DNA from 3 places in the Streptomyces sp. NPDC058246 genome. Region 3 is predicted to be linked to each of the others. Evidence: riboswitches for the same ligand, from Rfam matches in the RefSeq annotation. Region 3 holds a riboswitch; each other region holds the start of a gene.
The links. A riboswitch is a leader RNA that binds a small molecule or an ion and turns the genes downstream of it on or off. The one in region 3 is predicted to bind cyclic di-AMP.
Positions count from the first base shown of each region.

Region 1: it holds a riboswitch for cyclic di-AMP, as region 3 does, so the genes downstream of both, ACFVXA_RS27245 (transglycosylase family protein) here and ACFVXA_RS29320 (C40 family peptidase) in region 3, are expected to answer to the same signal.
Region 2: it holds a riboswitch for cyclic di-AMP, as region 3 does, so the genes downstream of both, ACFVXA_RS23845 (peptidoglycan DD-metalloendopeptidase family protein) here and ACFVXA_RS29320 (C40 family peptidase) in region 3, are expected to answer to the same signal.

Region 1 covers NZ_JBHVWZ010000021.1:114,731-122,101, reverse strand. Annotated here, with positions in the region: gene ACFVXA_RS27255 (cytochrome P450) at 1-421, shown strand, start outside; gene ACFVXA_RS27250 (transglycosylase family protein) at 613-1,638, shown strand; cyclic di-AMP (ydaO/yuaA leader) riboswitch at 1,776-1,984, shown strand; gene ACFVXA_RS27245 (transglycosylase family protein) at 1,989-2,675, shown strand; gene eno (phosphopyruvate hydratase) at 3,014-4,300, shown strand; gene ACFVXA_RS27235 (septum formation initiator family protein) at 4,395-4,871, shown strand; gene ACFVXA_RS27230 (DUF501 domain-containing protein) at 4,907-5,431, shown strand; gene ACFVXA_RS27225 (exopolyphosphatase) at 5,547-6,518, shown strand; gene ACFVXA_RS27220 (hypothetical protein) at 6,597-6,827, opposite strand.
Region 2 covers NZ_JBHVWZ010000016.1:177,145-184,515, reverse strand. Annotated here, with positions in the region: gene ACFVXA_RS23850 (SGNH/GDSL hydrolase family protein) at 163-948, opposite strand; gene ACFVXA_RS23845 (peptidoglycan DD-metalloendopeptidase family protein) at 1,310-2,230, opposite strand; cyclic di-AMP (ydaO/yuaA leader) riboswitch at 2,235-2,391, opposite strand; gene ACFVXA_RS23840 (tyrosine-protein phosphatase) at 3,100-3,897, shown strand; gene ACFVXA_RS23835 (DUF6126 family protein) at 3,913-4,029, opposite strand; gene ACFVXA_RS23830 (helix-turn-helix domain-containing protein) at 4,062-4,715, opposite strand; gene ACFVXA_RS23825 (aspartate aminotransferase family protein) at 4,818-6,218, opposite strand; gene dxs (1-deoxy-D-xylulose-5-phosphate synthase) at 6,215-7,371, opposite strand, start outside.
Region 3 covers NZ_JBHVWZ010000024.1:128,807-136,177, reverse strand. Annotated here, with positions in the region: gene ACFVXA_RS29330 (ATP-dependent Clp protease proteolytic subunit) at 1-390, shown strand, start outside; gene ACFVXA_RS29325 (hypothetical protein) at 398-703, shown strand; cyclic di-AMP (ydaO/yuaA leader) riboswitch at 1,031-1,229, shown strand; gene ACFVXA_RS29320 (C40 family peptidase) at 1,233-1,706, shown strand; gene ACFVXA_RS29315 (DUF6328 family protein) at 1,970-2,488, shown strand; gene ACFVXA_RS29310 (LysE family translocator) at 2,442-3,059, opposite strand; gene ACFVXA_RS29305 (LysR family transcriptional regulator) at 3,198-4,142, shown strand; gene ACFVXA_RS29300 (ATP-binding protein) at 4,289-4,750, opposite strand; gene ACFVXA_RS29295 (helix-turn-helix transcriptional regulator) at 4,963-5,820, shown strand; gene ACFVXA_RS29290 (DUF397 domain-containing protein) at 5,830-6,084, shown strand; gene ACFVXA_RS29285 (8-amino-7-oxononanoate synthase) at 6,068-7,192, opposite strand; gene bioB (biotin synthase BioB) at 7,366-7,371, shown strand, end outside.

The DNA of each region.
Region 1 (7,371 bases), on a different contig from region 3:
CCTCGAAACCGGGGTCGAGGAACTCCTCCGCTACGACGGTCCCGTCGAGCTGGCCACCTGGCGGTTCGCGACCGAGGCCGTGCGGATCGGCGGGCAGGACATCGCGCCCGGCGACCCCGTCCTCGTCGTACTGGCGGCTGCGGACCGTGACCCCGAGCGGTTCGAGCAGCCGGACACGCTCGACCTCTCGCGGCGTGACAATCAGCACCTCGGGTACGGCCATGGCATCCACTACTGCCTCGGCGCGCCACTCGCCCGCCTGGAGGGACAGACCGCGCTCGCCACGCTTCTGACCCGCCTGCCCGATCTACAACTCGCGGGAGATTCAGCCGATTTGCGCTGGCGTGGCGGGCTCATTATGCGGGGATTGCGCACACTTCCCGTGGAGTTCACGCCTCCGGTTGAGTTGTCCCGTCCGTAACCGGCGGGCAGGGCGGGGAGTGGCCTCTCAGCAGCGAAAAGGTGACGATCCATCAACTCTGTGATCTTCACGTGATCTGCGCTGCATCGACTTGTGACAAGCGTTCGAGTGCGGATACGTTCACCCATCAACACGGCCCGGCTGTCGCTGTAGCCGCTGTTGTCACCCGCTGTCACGCGAAAGGCTTCCGCATGCTCTCCGGGAACGGCCGACACCGTCGCCCCCGTCAGGCCCCGGCCCTCATCGTCGCCGCGGGAGTGACCGGATCGGCCATCGCGATCCCGCTGCTCGGCGCCGCCAGCGCGAGCGCGGCCGACGGCACCACCTGGGACCGGGTCGCGGAGTGCGAGAGCGGCGGCTCCTGGAGCGCGAACGACGGCAACGGGTACTACGGCGGGCTGCAGTTGACCCAGGAGAACTGGGAGTCGTACGGCGGCCTGGACTACGCCCCGAGCGCCGACCAGGCCAGCCGTTCGCAGCAGATAGCCATCGCCGAGAAGCTCCTCGACGACAAGGGTCTCGCCGCCTGGCCCACCTGCGGGCCGCTCTCCGGGCTCAGCAAGAACTCGGGGTCGGTCCTGGTCGACACGGGCGTGGCGGGCGACTCGTCGAGTACGTCGAGCTCCTCCGACGCGTCCGGTTCGCCCGACTCATCTTCCTTGTCCGATTCATCTGGTTCGGCGGATTCATCGAGCTCGACATCGGATGATTCGTCCGGATCGCCCTCCTCGTCCCCCGCGCCCTCCTCGTCCGACGCCTCCTCAGGTACGGCCGAGAACTCGACGGAGTCCGACACCTCCTCCGGCGGCTCACAGGGAACCGACAGCTCGGACCCGGCCACCACGAAGAGCGACGAGTCGGACAAGTCCGGGCAGAACGGCGACTCTTCGAGTGCGTCCGACGGCGCGTCCACGGGCGCCGGGCGTCACCGCGGTGGCACGGCCGACGAGGACGCGACGGGGGGCGAGACCGACGGCCGTACGGGCGGCCCTTCCGGGCGGCACGCCTCGCGCGACTCCGGCGCTTCCCGTGACTCCGCCGACGGCTCGTACGTCGTGCGCGCCGGAGACAGTCTCTGGGCGATCGCCGACTCCCTTGACCTCAAGGGCGGATGGGCCGAGCTGTATGCCGCGAACAAGGGGACGGTCGGCTCCGATCCCGACCTCATCCTCCCCGGTCAGAGCCTTGCAGTTGGTGCTGAATCAGGCGAAAAGTAGCGGGAGTTCACGTCATGGTTCGCTGTGGAATGTCCGGTTTGGCGCGAGTGAGACATGAGTCTCAGAAGCCCTGATCGTCTTTGAAATTCCGGCGATCGCATGTCTACGGTCATGACCGCTCGCCACAGCGGGCCCCGACGGTCGCAACGCCGAATCCTGCCAACGGCCGTACGGGAACAGTCGACGCGTCAGCGCCGTAGGCAGGAGCGGGGGACCCAAGGTAAGCGCCGTGCCCGGTAGTTGACCGGGAGCGGCTTGGGGTGAAGCCGTACGCCAGTGGCGTACGACCGGGCACTCACCCGCCCGAACCCGACAGCTCACCTCGCAGGCGTCGGTGAGGGGATCTCTCCATGCTGTTTTCCAGCAAGGGCAAGCACCGTCGTCCTTCCAAGGCCACCCGTGTCGCCACGCTCGCCGGTGTCACCGGTGTCGCCATCGCCGCCCCGCTGATGGCGGCCGGCAACGCCTCCGCCGCCACCTCTTCCGAGTGGGACGCGGTCGCCCAGTGCGAGTCCGGCGGCAACTGGTCCATCAACACCGGCAACGGCTTCTACGGCGGCCTGCAGTTCTCGGCCTCCACCTGGGCCGCGTACGGCGGCAGCGCCTACGCCTCCACCGCCGACCAGGCCTCCAAGTCCCAGCAGATAGCCGTCGGCGAGAAGGTCCTCGCCGCGCAGGGCAAGGGTGCCTGGCCGAACTGCGGCACCGGCCTGTCCGGCGCCGCGTACACCGGCGGGACCTCCACCTCGTCCGGCAGCTCGCAGAGCACGACCCCGAGCACCACCACCCGGACGACGGAGCAGCCCGCCTCGCGTTCCACGGAGCGCCCGGCGGCCAAGAAGACCGTCACCACGCCGACCGGCAAGAAGGTCAAGAAGGGTGATGGCGAGTACAAGGTCGTCAAGGGTGACACCCTCAGCTCGATCGCCGAGAAGAAGCACGTCAAGGGTGGCTGGCAGCAGCTGTTCAAGCTGAACAAGGACATCGTCGACGACGCCGACTTCATCTACCCCGGTCAGCAGCTGCACCTCAGCTGATCGCGCGGCTGATCGCTCGGCCGGGCACTCGGCGGATTGCTCAGCCGGGTGACAGCTCCCTCATGGCGGAGGCCTCCATACTGGAGGCCTCGTGAGGGTCCCCCCGTCCCCACGGGCTCCCCGCTCCGGTGCGTGTTCCCCCGTACGCACCGGAGCGGGGTTTTTCATTTCGTTTTTGTTCCGTTCGGGAACAATATTTACCCTCAGTTCTGCTCAAGGGGTGGTCGACCGGCTGGCCGATCCCCCGGAGCCGGTTAGGCTCGTCTCGCGGAGCCGACCGCGGCTCCGTGCACTACGGGCCCCCGGCCCCGCGTACCCGCGTCACATCCATAAAGGAGATGCTCGTGCCGTCCATCGACGTCGTCGTAGCCCGGGAAATCCTGGACTCCCGAGGCAACCCCACGGTCGAGGTCGAGGTCGGCCTCGACGACGGCAGCACCGGTCGTGCCGCCGTCCCGTCCGGCGCTTCCACCGGCGCCTTCGAGGCCATCGAGCTCCGCGACGGTGACCCCAACCGTTACCAGGGCAAGGGCGTCGAGAAGGCCGTCCTCGCCGTCATCGAGCAGATCGGCCCGGAGCTCGTCGGCTACGACGCCACCGAGCAGCGCCTGATCGACCAGGCGATGTTCGACCTGGACGCCACCGACAACAAGGGCTCGCTCGGCGCCAACGCCATCCTCGGCGTCTCGCTCGCCGTCGCGCACGCCGCCTCCGAGGCCAGCGACCTGCCGCTGTTCCGCTACCTGGGCGGTCCGAACGCGCACCTGCTGCCCGTCCCGATGATGAACATCCTGAACGGCGGGTCGCACGCCGACTCGAACGTCGACATCCAGGAGTTCATGATCGCCCCGATCGGCGCGGAGTCCTTCTCCGAGGCCCTGCGCTGGGGCGCCGAGGTCTACCACACCCTCAAGAAGGTGCTGAAGACCAAGGGCCTGTCCACCGGCCTGGGCGACGAGGGCGGCTTCGCCCCGAACCTGGAGTCCAACCGCGCCGCGCTCGACCTCATCGTCGAGGCCATCAAGCAGGCCGGCTACATCCCCGGTGAGCAGATCGCGCTCGCGCTCGACGTCGCCGCGTCCGAGTTCTACAAGGACGGCAAGTACGAGTTCGAGGGCAAGTCCCGCTCGGCCGCCGAGATGACCGAGTACTACGAGGAGCTCGTCTCCGCGTACCCGCTGGTCTCCATCGAGGACCCGCTGTACGAGGACGACTGGGCCGGCTGGAAGGTCATCACCGACAAGCTGGGCGACAAGGTCCAGATCGTCGGCGACGACCTCTTCGTCACCAACCCGGAGCGCCTCGCCCGCGGCATCGAGGAGGGCTCCGCCAACGCCCTTCTGGTCAAGGTCAACCAGATCGGCTCGCTGACCGAGACCCTGGACGCCGTCGAGCTGGCCCAGCGCAACGGTTTCAAGTGCATGATGTCCCACCGCTCCGGCGAGACCGAGGACGTCACCATCGCCGACCTCGCCGTCGCGGTGAACTGCGGCCAGATCAAGACCGGCGCCCCGGCCCGCTCGGACCGTGTCGCCAAGTACAACCAGCTGCTGCGCATCGAGGAGATCCTCGACGACGCCGCCGTGTACGCCGGCCGCTCGGCGTTCCCCCGCTTCAAGGGCTGAGCCGTAGCGGCTTAGGAAGCGTCGTACGTACGTCCCCGTACTCGGTCCCGTACCGTGTGCGGGGACGTACGCACGTGTGATGGGGAGGCGGGACATGGCCGTGAAGGACCGGGACCGGTTCTCCACCGCGACCAGGCTGCGGCTGCTCGGCGAGCAGACGGCGGCCCGGGTCTACCGCTCCCAGACCAAGCGTCAGGCCCGCCGCTCGCGCCTGACCGGACGGGCCGCGCTGCTCGTGCTGGTCCTCTGCTCCCTGATCGTGGCCCTCGCGTACCCGATAAGGCAGTACGTCTCCCAGCGCGCCCAGATCGCCGATCTGCAGCGGCAGCGGGAGCAGGCCCGCGAGCGGGTCGAGGAGCTGCGCGACCTCAAGGCACGCTGGCAGGACGACGCGTACGCCGAGCAGCGGATCCGGGAACGGCTGCACTACGTCATGCCGGGCGAGACCGGCTACGTGGTGATCGACCCGGACGCGGCGAAGCAGGCGCGCGCCGACGAGGGGGCGGCCGACCGCCCCTGGTACGCCAACGTCTGGGACGGCGTCGACAAGTCCGACGCCGCCGACCAGTGAATGTGAACTGACCAGAAAGACATGTGACTCACGGCATGGAAACGCCACCGCCGACCACCCCGCGCACCGAGCCGACCGACGCGGACGTCGAGGCCTTCAAGCAGCAGCTCGGCCGGCCGCCGCGCGGGTTGCGCGCGATCGCGCACCGGTGCCCGTGCGGGCAGCCCGACGTCGTCGAGACGGCGCCGCGTCTTCCCGACGGGACGCCGTTCCCGACGACGTATTACCTGACGTGCCCTCGGGCCGCGTCCGCCATCGGCACGCTCGAGGCCAACGGCGTGATGAAGGAGATGACGGAGCGGCTGGCGACCGATCCCGAGCTGGCCGCGGCGTACCGCGCCGCGCACGAGGACTACATCGCACGCCGTGACGCCATCGAGGTGCTGGAGGGGTTCCCCAGCGCGGGCGGGATGCCCGACCGGGTGAAGTGTCTGCATGTGCTGGTCGCGCACTCGCTGGCCGCGGGGCCGGGGGTGAACCCCCTGGGGGACGAGGCGATCGCGATGCTGCCGGAGTGGTGGCGCAAAGGGGCGTGCGTGGTCCCCGTGGACGGGGCCTGACCCTCCCGCCCCGCCTGAGGCAGGGCTCTTCCGCCCCCTCCGCCGCTACCCGTCCCTTGTTCCCGGGGGCGTGGGCGGAGGAGGCGAGAACCATCACGACAGGAGACCAGACACCATGACCAGGGTCGCTGCCATCGACTGCGGCACCAACTCCATCCGGTTGCTCGTCGCCGACGCGAACCCGGATACGGGCGAACTCGTCGACCTGGACCGCAGGATGACGATCGTGCGGCTCGGGCAGGGCGTCGACCGGACGGGCCGCCTCGCACCCGAGGCACTGGAGCGGACCTTCGCGGCATGCCGCGAGTACGCGGCGATCATCAAGGAGCACGGCGCGGAGCGCCTGCGCTTCGTGGCCACCTCGGCATCCAGGGACGCCGAGAACCGGGAGGAGTTCGTACGCGGCGTGCTGGACATCCTCGGAGTCGAACCCGAGGTCATCTCCGGTGACCAGGAAGCCGAGTTCTCCTTCACCGGCGCGACCAACGAACTGAAGGGGCGCGACGACCTCGCCAAGCCGTACCTGGTCGTGGACATCGGCGGGGGGTCGACCGAGTTCGTCGTCGGCGACGTGCACGTGCGCGCGGCGCGCTCCGTGGACGTCGGCTGCGTGCGGATGACCGAGCGGCACCTCGCGCACGACGGCGTCGTGACCGACCCGCCCACCGAGGCGCAGATCGCGGCGATGCGCGCCGACATCGAGGCGGCCCTCGACCTGGCCGAGGAGACGGTTCCGCTGCGCGAGGCGCGGACGCTGGTGGGCCTCGCCGGCTCCGTCACCACCGTGTCGGCGATCGCGCAGGAACTGCCCGAGTACGACTCCGCGGCGATCCACCACTCCCGCGTCTCGCACGACCGCGTCCGCGAGATCACCGAGTGGCTGCTGCGCTCCACGCACGCCGAGCGCGCGGCCGTCCCCTCCATGCACCCGGGGCGCGTCGACGTGATCGCCGCGGGCGCCCTCGTGCTGCTCTCGATCATGGAGCGGATCGGGGCGCGGGAGGTCGTGGTGAGCGAGCACGACATCCTCGACGGCATCGCCTTCAAAGTGGCGGAAGAGGCGGAAGAGGGTAAGCGCAGCGGCTGACCCGCGGTGACGCCGGAGCAGCCCCGGCACCTCTTCGGGAGGACCGGGGCTGTCGCTTCAGCCCAGGGGGGCTGTCCGTCAGTTGCAGAGGAGGACGATGAGGCCGCTGCACCCCCCATCGTCGTCGCCGCCGCCGTGCGTCGGGCTCGACTGGGCGGCCGTGGCCTTCGCGGCGACGGGCGAGGTGGGCGTCGCGGCCACGGCGGATGCGGCCGTCGCCGCCCCCACCGCGAGAGCGATGCCCAGGGCAGCGCCGACTGTGGCTATTCGGGAAGTGGCCTTCTTGAGGGCCCTCTGTGAAGTGGTCATGCCCGCACGCTATGCGCCCTTGTGGCCAATATCGCGCGGTGTGTGGCCGACTGGGTGAATAGCGCCAGCCGGGAGTTGAGGGGCGGTTCGGCGAGGCCCGAGGGCATCGCGTGGTCGGTGGCGGAAGTCTCGCGCGTACGGTGCGGAAGTCCCGCGCGGTGGCGGAAGTCCCCTTCCCGAGCGCGCGTAAGCCCCCTTCCCGAGCCCCCTCCCGCGGTGGCGTAAGCCCCCTTCCCGCGGTGGCGTAGGTCTCCTTTGCTACTGATCAGTAGTCCTCGGCTGAGCAGGTCGGATAACGTATGAGCACACCTGAGGGGGGCCGAAATGCCCCTCGGTGACGTGTCGCCAGGAAACTTCGTGAAGTTCTTCACAAGGAAAAAGGCCCTGCCGGGCGAGGATTGGGCCGTTGGGGTGACCCAGGAGGGCTCGGGCTGCCCAGGGGCGGGCTCACGGTGGCGTTTCGAGGGTGTTGCCGACACGTGAATCGGGGGTGTGGTCCGGTCGGTTCGGAAGGCCGGAGCGGCAGCTCACGCGGTGTTGACAA
Region 2 (7,371 bases), on a different contig from region 3:
GTAGATCCGACGGACGACTCGTCAAGGCCGTAGATCGACGACGGCTTGCCGAGGACTCAGCCCAGGCCGCCGAGTTCGTGTGACACGGCTGGAGCCGGCGCGACGGGCCAAGGTCGCGCCTCAAGCCACCCGCGGCTCAGGCAACCACTCCCCAGCCCCAGCTCAAGCCACCCACTCGATCCGCGTCTTGATGTCATCCGGTGAAAGGGTGCCCTTGGCCGCCACATGGTCGCCCGACGACTCTCCGCGCAACCGTCGCCCGATCCACGGGACCAGGTATTCGCGCGCCCAGTGGATGTCGTCGCGCCGCACTTCGAAAGTGCCGCGCGGCGGCAGCGGCGGCCAGGGCTGGTCAGGGTCCGCCGGTACGTCGAGGCCGAGGACCTGACCGGCGCGGAGGGCGACCCGGGTGTGGCCCTCGGGTGAGAGGTGCAGGCGGTCGCCGTCCCAGGCACGGCGGTCCTGGATCGTCCTGAGCGACCACAGGTCGAGGACGGGACAGCCGTACCGGTCCGCGATGGCCCGCACATGGCCGTTGTACGTGGCGATCTTGCCGCGCAGATGCTTGAGCACGGGCACGCCACGCGTGTCGAAGCCGGTGGTCACCATGACGGTGCCGACGGCGGAGCTGAGTTCGGCGACGGCACGCTCGAAGCGCTCCGCGACCTCGTCGGGGTCGGTGCCGGGCCGGATGATGTCGTTGCCGCCCGCGCAGAAGGAGACCAGGTCCGGAGCGAGCTCCTTCGCGCGCTGGAGCTGGTCCTCGACGACCTGGTCGAGCAGTTTGCCGCGCACGGCGAGATTGGTGTAGTTGAAGTCGCCCTCGGGCCGTCGGTCGGCGAGAAGCACCGCGAACCGGTCGGCCCAACCGACGAAGGCCCCGTCAGGGCCGGGGTCGCCGACGCCCTCGGTGAAGCTGTCCCCCACCGCCACGTACGACCCGATCACTGATCTGTTGTCACTCTTCGAATCGTCTGCCACATCGGCCCATGATTCACCTTGCGATGTGAGCTACGCGACCGTAGGGAAGGGTTGACGGATGGTGAGATAAGCCACGCCTAAAGTGTTGTCCAATTCCGGAATAGCTCTCTGATCAGCGGCGTTGACGGAGCCGCTACACGGGGGAGTCCGCGATCCCGACGGAGCTCCACACGCCAGTGTTGGTGGCGCGCGGGATTCCGGTCGAGCGGGCAAGTACCTGGTCCGCGTGGGGAGTTGACAGTGGCAGGCCGAAGGCCGGACCCCGGGGATCGTGGGGTCCGGCCTTCGGAGACAGTACTGCCGGCAAGGGCAGGGAAAAGCAGGGGTGTCAGACGGCGACACCGTGCGAGCGCAGGTACGTGACGGGGTCGATGTCCGAGCCGTAGTTCGGCGTGGTGCGGACCTCGAAGTGCAGGTGCGGCCCGGTGACGTTGCCGGTCGCGCCGGAGAGGCCGATCTGCTGGCCGGCGGTCACGGTCTGGCCCGCCGAGACGGAGAGCGCGGACATGTGGGCGTACTGGGAGTACTGGCCGTCGGCGTGCTGGATGACGACCTGGTTGCCGTACGCGCCGCCCCAGCCGGCCGAGACGACGGTGCCCCCGGCGATGGCCTTGATCGTGGTGCCGGTCGGGACCACGAAGTCCACGCCGGTGTGGTAGCCGCTGGACCACATGCTGCCCGCCACCTTGTAGCCGGTGCCGACGGTGGCGCCCTGGACCGGCAGGGTGTAGCCGGAAGCGTTGCTGGTGGGCGCGGTGTTGGCGGCCTTCGTGGCTGGGGTGGCCGCCGTGGTGGCCGTGTCGGCCTTGGCGTCCGACGTCGTGGTCTTGGCCGACGAGGTCGTCGTCTTCGCGGACGACCGGGTGGCACCGCCGGACGCGGCCTTCTCGCCGAGCGTCAGCCGGAGACCCGGGTGGATCAGCGACGGGTCGCTGCCGATGGCCGAGCGGTTGTCGGAGTAGAGCTTCTTCCAGCCGCCGCTGACGTTCTGCTCGTCGGCGATCTTCGCGAGCCAGTCGCCGGCCCGCACGGCGTAGGTCTTCGTCCCGGCCGCCTTCTTCGCGGCGACGGGGGAGGCGGTCACGGACTTCCCGGCCTGCTGCGCGGCGGAGGCCGTCGGGGTCGTGGCGTGAGCGCCGGTGGCTCCCATCAGCGGCAGCGCGAGCGCGGCGCCACCGGTTCCGGCCACGGCGATCGAGCGGGTGAAACGCTGGGACTTGGGACGGCGGTGCTTACCCTTCGCGGGCATGACGAATTCCTCTCCGGCGCCTGCGAGGTGAGCTGTCGGGTGCGGACTGGAGATGTCCGGCCACGCAATTGCGCGGCTATACCCCTAGCCGTTCCGGGGACCGGAACAGGCGTGGTACCTGCGGGTCCCCCGCTCCTGCCGAATGCGGGTGAGTGCGGATTCCGGGCGGCGGCAGGATTGGGCGTCCGTCCGGATTGAGGCAGAACGTAAGCGAGATGAGAGCATCTCGCCAACCATGTGGCTTTTTCGTGCGTGCGCCTTTCTTGATCCATGCCGGAATTCCCGTCACCCTCCGTGGATCGACGATCTTTCCGGCCTTTCAACCGGCCCGGAAATTCGGGCGGATTGGCAAAAGGGGTTCGCAACGCATGGTCACGAATATGACGCTCCTCACGCACCTCGACCTACGGTGCTCTATTCCAGGGCCAGTTGGAATGAAGGCATTAATTCGGACAGAACAGTCACATGCGACACAGTCGGATAACTGCCGCATCGAGATCCCCGCACGACCCCGTCCGCAACTCACGATGGCAGTAACGCAGGGCGGTGCAATTCGCCCGTTTCGCGAGATTCGTACACCTATTTCGGATCAAGTCCGCGCAGCCGAAGCGGTGCCACCGGCTCGCCGAACCGCTGGGCCCTGGAGCCGGGCGAGGACGACGATCTCGTCGCCGTGGACGTACCGCACCGCACGGCCCGCCGGGCGAGCGCGGCCCGCTGCCCCTCGGAGATGTCACGCCTGTGGACAACTCATTGCCCCAGGTACCCATGTCGTATCGTCGAGAGCGCAACCCGTAGACAAGCGGCCGAACGGCCGGCGCCGCCGAGGGAAGCCCGGCAGCGCCGACGGCCGAAGGGGAGGAGCCCCAGTGACGCAGCAGGTCCCGTCGACCGAGCCCGAGCTGACCGGTGTGCGCAATTTCCGGGACGTGGGCGGCCTGCCCACCGTGGACGGCCGGCGCGTGAGGTTCGGGCAGTTGTTCCGCAGCGGCCACCTGGCGCACGCCACCGAGGAGGACGCGGCGTTCCTCGCCTCCCTCGGCCTGCACACGGTCTTCGACTTCCGCAATGCCTCGGACCAGAAGCTGGAGGGCCCGGACGTCGAGCTGCCGGGCGTGCGGAACGTGAATCTTCCGCTGACCGACCCGGCCGACGGCGCCGAGTTCTGGAAGATGGTCCGCGACGGCGATCTCGACCAGCTGCGCGCCCTCCTCTCGGACGGCAAGGCGGCGAACCGCATGATCGGTTCGTACCGCACGATCGTCAAGGAGCGCACGGCCGAGCACTCCCAGGTACTGCACGCCCTGGCCGAGGACAGCGTGCCCGCGCTGATGCACTGCGCGGCGGGCAAGGACCGCGCCGGCCTGTCGATAGCCGTGACGCTCCTCGCCCTCGGCGTCGAGCGCGACGCGATCGTGACCGACTACCTGGAGTCGAACGCGGCGCACCGCCGCTACAAGGTGCACCGCAGCAGCAGCTCCGCCTCCGCCTACTCCCCGGAGGCCATGGAGCTGCTCAGTCCGCTGTTCGACGCGCGCGCCGAATACCTGACGGCGGCCTTCGAGACGATCGAGGAGACCTGGGGCGGCGTCGACGCCTACCTGGAGCAGGCACTGCGGATCACGCCGGAGCTGCGGGAGCGGCTGCGCGAGCGCCTGCTGGACTGAGCCCCGCGGGGGCGTCTAGTGATTCTGGCCGCCCAGCGTGAACAGCAGGAAGATGAAGGCCGCGAAGAGGTGGCCGACGGCGATGTAGATGATCAGGCGGACCCACAGGGAGCGCGGGAACCGCTCCTCCATGGACCGTCTCGTGCCGGGTTCCGTGGGTTCGGTCATGATGTCTCTCCCGAGGTCGGGTGCCCCGTCGCCGGGCCGAGGCACAGCGCGGCGGTGGGGCTCTGCAGCAGGGTGTGTACGAAGAGGAGCTCGGCTCCGTCACGATCCGCGGCGGCGATGCGGTGCGGGGTGAGCGAGTCGAAGTGCGCGCTGTCACCCGGCGTGAGCACGTGCGCGGAGTCCCCGAGGCGCAGCCGCAGCCGCCCCCGAAGGACGTACAGCCACTCCTCACCGGGGTGCACGCGCACGATGTCGCCCTGCGAGCCGTGCGGGACGTGCACCCGCAGGGCCTGCATACCCCGGCCCGGGGCACCGGCCTGCGCATACGTCCAGCCGCCCGCCGCGGTCGGCTCCATGTCGGCGCCGCGCACGATCGCGTCCCGCTCGGCGACCGTCTCACCGAGCAGTTCCGAGACGGTCGTACCGTAGATACGGGCGAGTGCCAGCAGCATCGGCAGCGAAGGCTGACGCTGACCGGTCTCAAGGCGCGAGAGATGCGCGGGCGAGAGGCCGGCGGCGCGGGCCGCGGTCTCCAGGGTCAGCGAGGCACGGCGTCGCAGCTCACGCAGTTGCGGAGCCACGGACGGCAGTGCCTCGGCCGGCCCGGGCTCGGGCGCCGAACCGGCCGCCCCCGGCTCAACGGTGTTCATGCCTCCTATTGAGCCGCACAGTTGCCTGTCGGGCAAATTTCTTGCCTGAGAGACAAAAGGGCGGACCCGTGTCGCGAGCCCGCCCCCGGATCCGCCTACCACTCAGCGGTTGGCAACCGCCTGCTTCACCAGCGTCTTCCCGAAGTCCCACATCAGCCCGCCCCCGCTGTGCGCGTCATCCATCACGGCGGTGAAGGCGTCCACGAAGCGGTCGACGTCCGGCTCACCGATGACCAGCGGCGGGATCAGCTTGATCACCTCCAGATGGTCGCCGGAGACCTGAGTGAGGATGCGGTGCCGTTGCAGCAGAGGCACGACCACCATCTGCGCGAACAGGCCCTTGCGCGCGGCCTGCAGCATCGTCCAGCGGCTGCGCAGTTTGAGCGACTTGGGACGGCCGAACTCGATCCCGATCATCAGGCCCCGGCCGCGTACGTCACTCAGCAGCTCGTACTTGTCGACGAGCGCCGTGAGCCGGGACTTCAGCTGTTCTCCGGTGGCCCGGGCGCGGGCCACGATCTGCTCGCTGTCCATCACGGAGAGCACGGCCAGTCCCGCCGCCATGGCCTGGGCGTTCGAGCCGAAGCTCGCCGAGTGGACGAGGACCCTGTCCATCGACGAGTAGACCTTCTTGAAGATCCAGTCCTTGCCGAGGGTCGCGCCGACCGGCACATAGCCACCGGACAGCGCCTTCGCCACGCACACCAGGTCCGGCTCGACACCGTCCTCGTGCTGGTAGGCGTAGAAGTCCCCGGTCCGCCCGAGGCCGGTCTGCACCTCGTCCGCGATGAGCAGTGCCTTGTGCCGGTGGAGCAGCTCCTGGGCGCCGCGCAGATAGCCGGGCGGGGACTCGTGCACGCCCTTGCCCTGAATGGGCTCGACGATGAGCGCGGCGACGTCGCCTTTCTTCAGCTCCCGGGCCAGCGCGTCCAGGTCACCGAGCGGAACGGCGGTGTCGGGCAGCAGCGGGGCGAAGCCGTCGCGGAAGCCGTCCTCGCCGTTCACGGAGAGCGAGCCGGTGGTGAGCCCGTGGAAGGCGTGCGAGCAGTACAGGATCCGCGGTCTGCCGGTGGCGTACCGGGCGAACTTCAGCGCGGTCTCGACGGCCTCCGTTCCGCTGTTGCCGAAGAACACCCGGTCCAGGTGCGGGCTGTGGGTGAGCAGCTTCTCCGCCAGGAGTCCGGGCAGCGGCTGGCAGTCGAAGCGGGTGAGGTCGGCGAGCGAGGCGTCCAGGACGTCGTGCAGCGCCTGGCGGACGACCGGGTGATGGCGGCCCAGGCCCATCACCCCGAACCCGGCGAGCATGTCCAGGTAGTCGTTGCCGTCCGCGTCCCAGAAGTGCGCGCCCTCGGCCCGCTCGTAGACCTTGTCGAAGCCGATGGTGTGCAGCATGCGCGGGAGCTGGTGGTTCAGGTACTTGTTGTGCAGCTCGTAGCGCTCGGCTCCGCGCTCGGCGAGCAGCGCGCCGAGGTCGAACTCCCGCTTCTGAGCAGGGTCGTTCATTCCTGTTTCTCCTTGGACAACTCATCCATGGACAGCTCGTCCGCGACCTTGGACAGCTCGTCCTTGACGGCCAGGCCGGCACTGATCCGCCCGGCGATCTCGACGGGCGTGAGACCTATGTCGGCCAGCACCTCCCCGCGCTTGGCGTGTGCGAGGAACTGCTCCGGGATGCCGAACCTCCTTACCGGCACGTCGACTTCGGCGTCTCCGAGCGCCAGCGCGACCGCCGCGCCGACGCCGGCCGCCCGGCTGTTGTCCTCGACGACGGCGACGAGCCGGTGCTCGGCGGCGAGGCCGGGCAGCGCGGGGTCGACGGGTTTGACCCAGCGCGGATCGACGACGGTGCAGCCGATGCCGCGGGCTTCGAGCAGCTCGGCCACCTGGAGGCAGACGGGCGCCATGACACCGACGGCCACCAGGAGGACCTGCGGGATCTCCGAGGAGCGGTGCAGGACATCCAGTCCGCCGACATGGTCGACCGCCGGAATCGCCGGTCCCACGGACTCCTTCGGGAACCGGACGAGCGTCGGCGCGTCGTCGACGGCGACCGCCTCCCGCAACTGGGCCCGCAGCTGGTCGGCGTCGCGCGGCGCGGCGATCCTGAGGCCGGGCACCACCTGGAGGATCGACATGTCCCACATGCCGTTGTGTGACGCCCCGTCGACTCCGGTGACACCGGCCCGGTCCAGGACGAAGGTGACGCCGCAGCGGTGCAGCGCCACGTCCATCAGGAGCTGGTCGAAGGCGCGGTTGAGGAAGGTCGCGTAGACGGCGACCACGGGGTGCAGGCCACCGGTGGCGAGCCCGGCCGCCGAGACCGTGGCGTGCTGCTCGGCGATCCCGACGTCCCACACCCGGTCGGGGAACTTCTCGGCGAACTTCCCCAGTCCGACCGGATGCAGCATGGCCGCCGTGATCGCCACGACGTCCGCGCGCTCCTCGCCGATGCGCACGATCTCGTCCCCGAACACCGAGGTCCAGGAAGGCCCGTTGGAGGGTGCGAGCGGCTCGCAGGTCAGCGGGTCCATCACGCCCACGGTGTGGAAGTGGTCCTCCTCGTGCGCGAGCGCGGGCTCGTACCCACGCCCCTTCTCCGTCAGGCAGTGGATCAGGACCGGGCCGTGGAAGCGTTTCGCGCGGCGCAGCGCCGACT
Region 3 (7,371 bases):
ATCTACGACACGATGCGGTTCGTCACCTGCGACGTGGAGACGGTCTGCCTGGGGCAGGCGGCGTCCGCCGCGGCCGTGCTCCTGGCCGGGGGCACGCCGGGCAAGCGGCTCGCGCTGCCCGGCGCCCGCGTGCTCATCCACCAGCCGTCGACCCCCGAACCGATCCAGGGACAGGCGAGCGATCTGGTCATCCAGGCCGAGGAGTTGATGCGCACCCGCAAGCTGCTGGAGGAGATGCTCGTACGGCACACGGGGCAGCGTCCGGAGCAGGTCGCCGCGGACATCGAACGCGACATGATCCTCGACGCGCCGGCGGCGGTGGCGTACGGACTGGTCGACCGGATCATCCCGAGCCGCAAGGCCTCGCGCACCGCGCCCGGCGCGAGGTGATCGCCCGATGATCCCCGACCTGCCTCCGCTGCCCGCGCTGACGCGCGCCGAGGCCGAGTTGATCGACCGTTACCTCGACGTGGTCGATCTGGTCGGCCGTATCAACCCGGCACGCCCCGGGGACACCTACCGCGGACTGAGGGCCGCCCAGGCGCTGGTCGGCAAGGCGACGGCGCTGCGTGACGCCCTCGCGCTGATGCACCAGCGCGGCGAGAGCGAGGTGCACGCCCCGACACTGGCCCAGGCTCTGCGCGTGCTTGACGGGGAGCGGCGGGCGGCCCGGGTCACGCTGCCGCCCGACGCCGACAGTTGACGCACCGACGCCCGGGTTGCGGCGCGTCGAAGCGTCCGGCCCGGGTGTCAAACGGACCAGATGGCGTACCCCCTGATGGAGTACAAAGGGGTCCTTTTCTGAGTGCGTAAAAGTTGCGCAACGCGCGTAGCCGAAAGGCGGAATGAGGCCCTCCGTCCCTGGTGCGGGCGCGGTCGACTTCGTCAACACCCCCTCGAACAGAGGGGTGTCCACCCGAACGGGTGAGTGGTGACTAACACCACAAACCACCGATTCCGCTCGGTTTTTCGGACACTTATGCGTGAAGATCCCTTCCGACGACAAGCCCCCGCCATACCGGCGGGGCGGTCCGGGCGGACGCCGAGTCCTGCCGCCGCCCGGACGACCGGTCGACAGATGTGCATCGGCAGGAGTGGAGGACCCAGCACGACGGGCCGCCGGAGACATTTCCGGGCGGTCCTTGGGGTGAAGCCGCATCACGCGGCCGGGCTACTTCGCCAGCCCGAATCCGACAGGTCATCCTTCACAGGCGGTTGACGAAGGGTTGCGCATGACTGCGCTCAATCGTGTCCCGTCGCTGTGGACGAGGGCCGGTACGGCCTCGGCTCTGACCATCGCCGCCATGGGCGGCAGCCTTGTGGTCCCAGGCGTCTCATCCGACGCCGAGGCGGCCACTCTCGCGACGAAGGCACTTCAGGTCGCGGCCTCCAAGAAGGGCTCCCCGTACAAGTGGGGTGCCACGGGCCCGCGCCGCTTCGACTGCTCCGGGTTCACGCTGTACTCGTACAAGAAGGCGGGCAAGAAGCTGCCTCGTACGGCCGCGGCGCAGTACAACAAGACGCACCACATCTCCGCCTCGCACCGCAAGGCCGGAGACCTCGTGTTCTTCCACTCGGGCCGGAACGTGTACCACGTCGGCATCTACGCCGGGAAGGGCAAGATCTGGCACTCGCCGAAGACCGGGGAGGTCGTGAAGCTCCAGAAGATCTGGACGAGGAGCGTGTGGTACGGCCGGGTCAGCTGACCTGCCCGAGGGGGTGCCGGCGGAGCCCGTCGGCACCCCCTCGGGGCGCCCACACCCCCCTCGGGGCGTGCCACCACCCGCCTGGGCCGCCGGCATCGCTCTCAGGACGTGCCACCACGCGTTGAGACCGTCCGCGACCCTCTCGGCGTGCCACCACCCGTCCGAGGCGTCCGCAACCCTCTCAAGCGCGTGCGCGAACCGCGCGGGCCAACCCGCCCCACCCCAGGTGCGTGAAGACGGGCCTCACCGGTTACTCGTCTCCCATGGCCGACCAACGTCCCAGCACGGCACGCGACGAGACACCCCTGGAACGCGCGGACCGCAACTTCGCCGAACTGCTCCAAGAGCTGCGCGTCACCCAGACCGGGGTGCAGATCCTCTTCGCCTTCCTGCTGACCCTCGCGTTCACCCAGCGCTTCCCGTCCCTCGACACCGTGCAGCGGACCACGTACGTCACCACACTGCTGCTGGCCGTGGTGGCCGCGGCCCTGTTCACGGCCCCCGCCGCCCTGCACCGGTCGCTGTTCCAGCAGAACGTCAAGCCCACCATCGTGCGGGTCTCTTCCCAGCTGGCCCACATCGGTCTGTACGTGCTGATGCTGGCGTTCACCGGATCGGTGCTCCTCGTCGTGGACGTGACGCTGGGGCGCGGCGCCGGGATCGCGGCGGGGGCGGGCACGCTGGCCGTCTGCCTCGCGCTCTGGGGCGCCCTGCCGCGGCTGGTGCACCGGCATTTCACGTCCCGAGCGGCTCCAGCAGAAGGACCAGACCGAGCACCGTGAGCGCGGTCCCGGTGACCGCCTCCACGGCCCGGGCGGCGCGCGGCCGGCGCAGCCACCGCCCGAGCCGGTCCACCAGCAGCGCGACCGCCGGGAACCACACGAGGGCGAGGACGACCACGATCAACGCCAGCAGCAGGGTTCTGGGCAGCGCGGGGCTGGCCGCCGGCACGAACTGCGGCAGCAGGCTGAGGAAGGTGATCGGCGCCTTCGGATTGAGCGCGTTGGTGACGAAGCCCTGCCGCAGCGGGCGCGTCCCGGACGCCGCCTCGTCGGCCGCCGCCCCGCGCGGCCGTCCCAGCGCCCGCAGCGTCCGGACGCCGAGGTACAGCACGTAGCCGCCGCCGAGCAGCTGCAGCGCCCCGAACAGGGCGGGCACGGCGGTGAGGACCGCGGCGACCCCGGCGACCGCGAGCGCCGTGTGCAGGAGCAGCCCGCCGGTGATCCCGAGCGCGCACACGACGCCGGCCCGGCGCGAGACCAGGGCGTTGCGTACGACGACGGTGAAGTCAGCGCCCGGCATGGCGACCATTCCGGCGGCGACCCCTGTGAAGGCGATGAGCTGTGCGTCCATGAGCACCAGACTGCCCGTGTCGGGCCTTCAGCAGGTATGTCGAATATCCTGGGTAGGCCTTAAGCATTCGTTTACACCCAGCGAGGTCCGCGAGGTCCGGGATGTCCGCGAGGTCCGGGAACACCTCAGGAGTGCACGATGTACGACCCGACGCGGCTGGCGGCGCTGGTGGCGGTCGCCGAGGCGGGGTCGATCACCCGGGCCGCTGAGCGCCTCGGCTACACCCCGCCGGCCCTCTCCCAGCAACTGGCGAAGCTGGAGCGGGAGACTGGCGCGACCCTGCTGGTGCGCTCGCATCGCGGTGCGCGGCTGACGGACGCGGGCGAACTGCTGGTGGCGCGGGCCCGCCGGATCCTGGACGAGATGGAGCGGGCCCGGCACGAACTGGCCCGCCTGGCCGGCCTGTCGGGCGGCACGCTGCGGCTCGGCACCTTCCCGACGGCGGGCATCCATCTGCTGCCGCCGGTGCTCAGCGCCTTCCGGCGGGCCCATCCGGACGTGGAGCTGGCGGTCGCGAACTACGAGCCGCCGGACGGCATTTCGGCGGTCGCGGCCGGTGAGGTGGACCTCGCGCTCACCCACACCTACGTGCCGGCGGCCCTCGTACCGCTGCCTTCGTCGGTGAGCGCGGAGCCGGTCCTGGTCGAGGAGTTGGTGCTGATCACCGCCCCCGGGCATGTCCTCGCGAGCGGCTCGGCGCGGTTGCCGTTGAGCGGGCTCGCCGGGCAGCCACTGATCAGCATGGCTCCGGACCTTCCCGCCCGGCAGGGCGTGGAGGCCGCGCTCGCCCGGGCCGGGGCCACCCCGTCGGTGCTGGTCGAGACCCCGGGGTACGCCCTGGTGTGCGCGCTGGTCAGCGCCGGGCTCGGGGTCGCGGTCGTACCGGAGATGGTGGCCGCGACGGCGGCGACACCGGTGGGGACGCGGCGGCTGGAACCGGGAGAGCTGCGCCGTACGATCTCGGTCGTCCACCGCACCGCCGAGGCGGCACCGGCGGTCGACGCCTTCCGTGCCCTGCTGCGCGCCGCCTTCGGACGGGCCGGACAGCACCGGCACGACACCGGACCGCACCGCGAGAGCTGAGCCGCACAGCCACGACGACGGAACCGACCACTGATCCGGTTCCCCACGGCTCCGGACCGCACCGCGAGAGCTGAGCCGCACAGCCAGGACGACGAAACCGACCACTGAGCCGCTCCCCCACGGCTCCGTCACAACCGAGCCGCCTCCTACGGCTCTTGAGGTCCCCCGGTGGCCACCACCGGCTGGACCGGTGCCGTCCACGGCAGTTCGATGGAGACCGTCTTGCCGCCCTCCCGGGTGGGCCGGACGGTGAGTCGGCCGCCGCACTCGGCGGCCAGCCAGCGGATGATCACCATGCCGCGGCCGTTGTCCTGTTGGACGGCCGCGGGCAGCCGTTTCGGAAAGCGCGGATGGCTGTCGGTGACGCCGATGCGCAAGTGTTCGTCCCGGACGAGCCGGACGTCCACCGTGAAGGTGGGCGACTGCCCGAACGTGTGCTGGACGGCGTTGGTCGCTAGTTCGGACACGATCAGGCGTACGGTGTCGGCGACTTCGGAGTCCGACGGCTGGCCCCATTCGACCAGCACGTCGGCGACGAATTTACGGGCCGCGGAAACCGAGGCGGGATCGCTCGGCAGAGTGACGGATGCTTCCTGGTGGTCTGCCATGGCGCGGTCGTCCCTTTCCCACGGGACCGGGGTCCGACACGAAGCGGATGGTTCGAGTACGGTCCCGGACTGGTGCTTCGCGCCAGACTGCCATTACCGGGCCGGTCACGGGTGCGATCCACCAAGATATGCATATATCTGTCGCTCGAAGCGGTGAACTCTGCGACGGCAGACCGTATTTGGGCGGCTCGGAAGGAGTAAGGAGTACGGCCATGCAGCACGGTCCCGCGGTACGCCGCCGCAAGCTCGGTGCCGAACTGCGCGCGCTGCGCGCCGACGCGGGCCTCACCAGTGGTGAGGCCGCCCGCCTCCTGGGCTGGCATCAGTCGAAAGTGAGCCGAATCGAGACGGGCACCAGCGGGGTGAAACCGGCCGATGTGGAACGCCTGCTGGACGCGTATGCCGTCGAGGATCCCGAATTACGGGAGCTGCTGGTCGTGTTGGCGGGCTCCGAGGGCAACGGGCGGCATCACTGGTGGCACGCCTATCGCGGGGTACTGCCGCCGACGTACCGCGACTTCATCAGTCTGGAGTCGCAGGCCAGCCGGATGCGCACGCTGGAGACCTCCGTGGTGCCGGGGCTGTTGCAGACGCCCGAGTACGCCCGCGCGGTGACGCGGGCCGCCGTGGACGGGCTGGAGGACGGCGAGCTCGACGCGCTCGTCGAAGTGCGTCTCGCCCGCCAGGACGTGCTTCGTTCGAATCCGCCGCTCGAGTTGAGCGCGGTCCTGGACGAGGCGTTATTGCGCAGGGAAGTGGGGGGACCCGAGGTCATGGCGCGGCAGCTGGAGCGGTTGCGAGAAGCCGCCCTCCTGCCTCAAGTGCGGCTTCAGGTGCTGCCGTTCGCCGCCGGAGCGCACATCGGCGTCACCGGGCCTTTCGTTATCTTCTCATTTCCGAACACAACTGATCTGGATGTGGTTGTTCTCGACCACTTGACGAGTAGCCTCTACCTCGAACGGAAAGAAGACCTTCAGGCCTACAGCGAGGCCTTCAACGCCCTTCAGATCCACGCCCTTTCGCCCGAGGACTCGTTGGATTACATCGCCGTGATTGGTGACGGCGCGTAAGGAGGCACCATGTCTGCACTGCCTCGGTACGTACCTTCCAGTACTTCACTGCACGACGTGCGGTGGCTGCGCAGCAGCCGCAGTACGGGAATGAACAACTGCGTGGAGACGGCACGCCCCGGACCGGGCCCCTGGTCCGGACTGGTGGCCGTGCGCGACTCCAAGAACACGGCGGGCCCCGCCCTGCTGTTCGCTCCTGCGGCCTGGGAGGGATTCATCGCCGGACTGAACTGGCCCCCCACACGATTCACCGCCGTCGGCTGATCACCCGCACGGCGTGCTCGATCTGCTCCTCGGTGAGGTCCGCGCGGGCGGTCAGCCTCAGCCGGGAGATGCCGTCGGGCACGGACGGGGGACGGAAGCAGCCGACGGCCAGTCCCGCCTCACGGCAGTCCGCCGCCCACCGCACGGCCCGTTCGGGGGACGGCGCGCGCACGGAGACGACGGCGGCGTCCGGTCGTACCGCCTCCAGGCCCTCGGCCGTCAGGCGGGTGTGCAGCGCCGTCGCCACCGCCCGCGCCCGGGCGGCCCGCTCCGGCTCGCGGCGCAGCAGTCTGAGCGCCGCGAGGGCCGCGCCCGCCGCCGCGGGCGCGAGACCGGTGTCGAAGATGAAGGTGCGCGCCGCGTTGACCAGGTGGTCGATGACCCGGGCGGGGCCGAGGACGGCGCCGCCCTGGCTGCCGAACGACTTGGAGAGCGTGACGGTCACGACGACGTCGGGGTCGCCCGCGAGCCCCGCCGCGTGCGGCGCGCCCCGGCCGCCGTCGCCCAGTACCCCTAGGCCGTGCGCGTCGTCGACGATCAGGGCCGCCCCGTACTCCCGGCAGGCGACGGCCAGTTCGGCGAGCGGTGCCGCGTCCCCGTCCACCGAGAAGACCGTGTCGGAGACGGCGACGGCGGGCCCCTCGTGGGTGCCGAGCGCCTTGCGCACGGCGTCGGGGTCGGCGTGCGCGACGACCTGTGTGGTGCCGCGGGCGAGCCGGCAGCCGTCGATCAGCGAGGCGTGGTTGCCCGCGTCCGAGACGATCAGGGAGCCGTGCGGCGCGAGCGCGGTGACGGCGGCGAGATTGGCCGCGTACCCGGAGGAGAAGACCAGCGCGGACTCGAAGCCGCAGAAGTCGGCCAGCTCGCGTTCCAGCTCACTGTGCAGTTCCGTCGTGCCCGTGACGAGCCGGGAACCGGTGGCGCCGCCGCCCCACCGGCGCGCTGCCTGTGCCGCGCCCTCGGTGACCTCCGGATGGCGGGCGAGACCGAGGTAGTCATTGCTCGCCAGATCGAGGAGCGGCGAGTCGGCGGGGCGGGGACGCAGGGTGCGGACGAGTCCGGCCCGGCGGCGCGCCCGGGCCTGCTCGTCGATCCAGCCGAACGCCATGTGTCCTCCGGGCCGTGGTGACGGGTGTGTGGTGACCGTGTTTTGTAGGCAGTGCACAGACCCTAGCGGCCGGGCCAGCCGCCCAGGATGTGGCAATACCCACACGTCGAACCGTCTCTGTTGTGCAAACTCTCCTTGGCCGAGAGTGCCCGCATAGGCTTGGATCGGACCTCATGGAC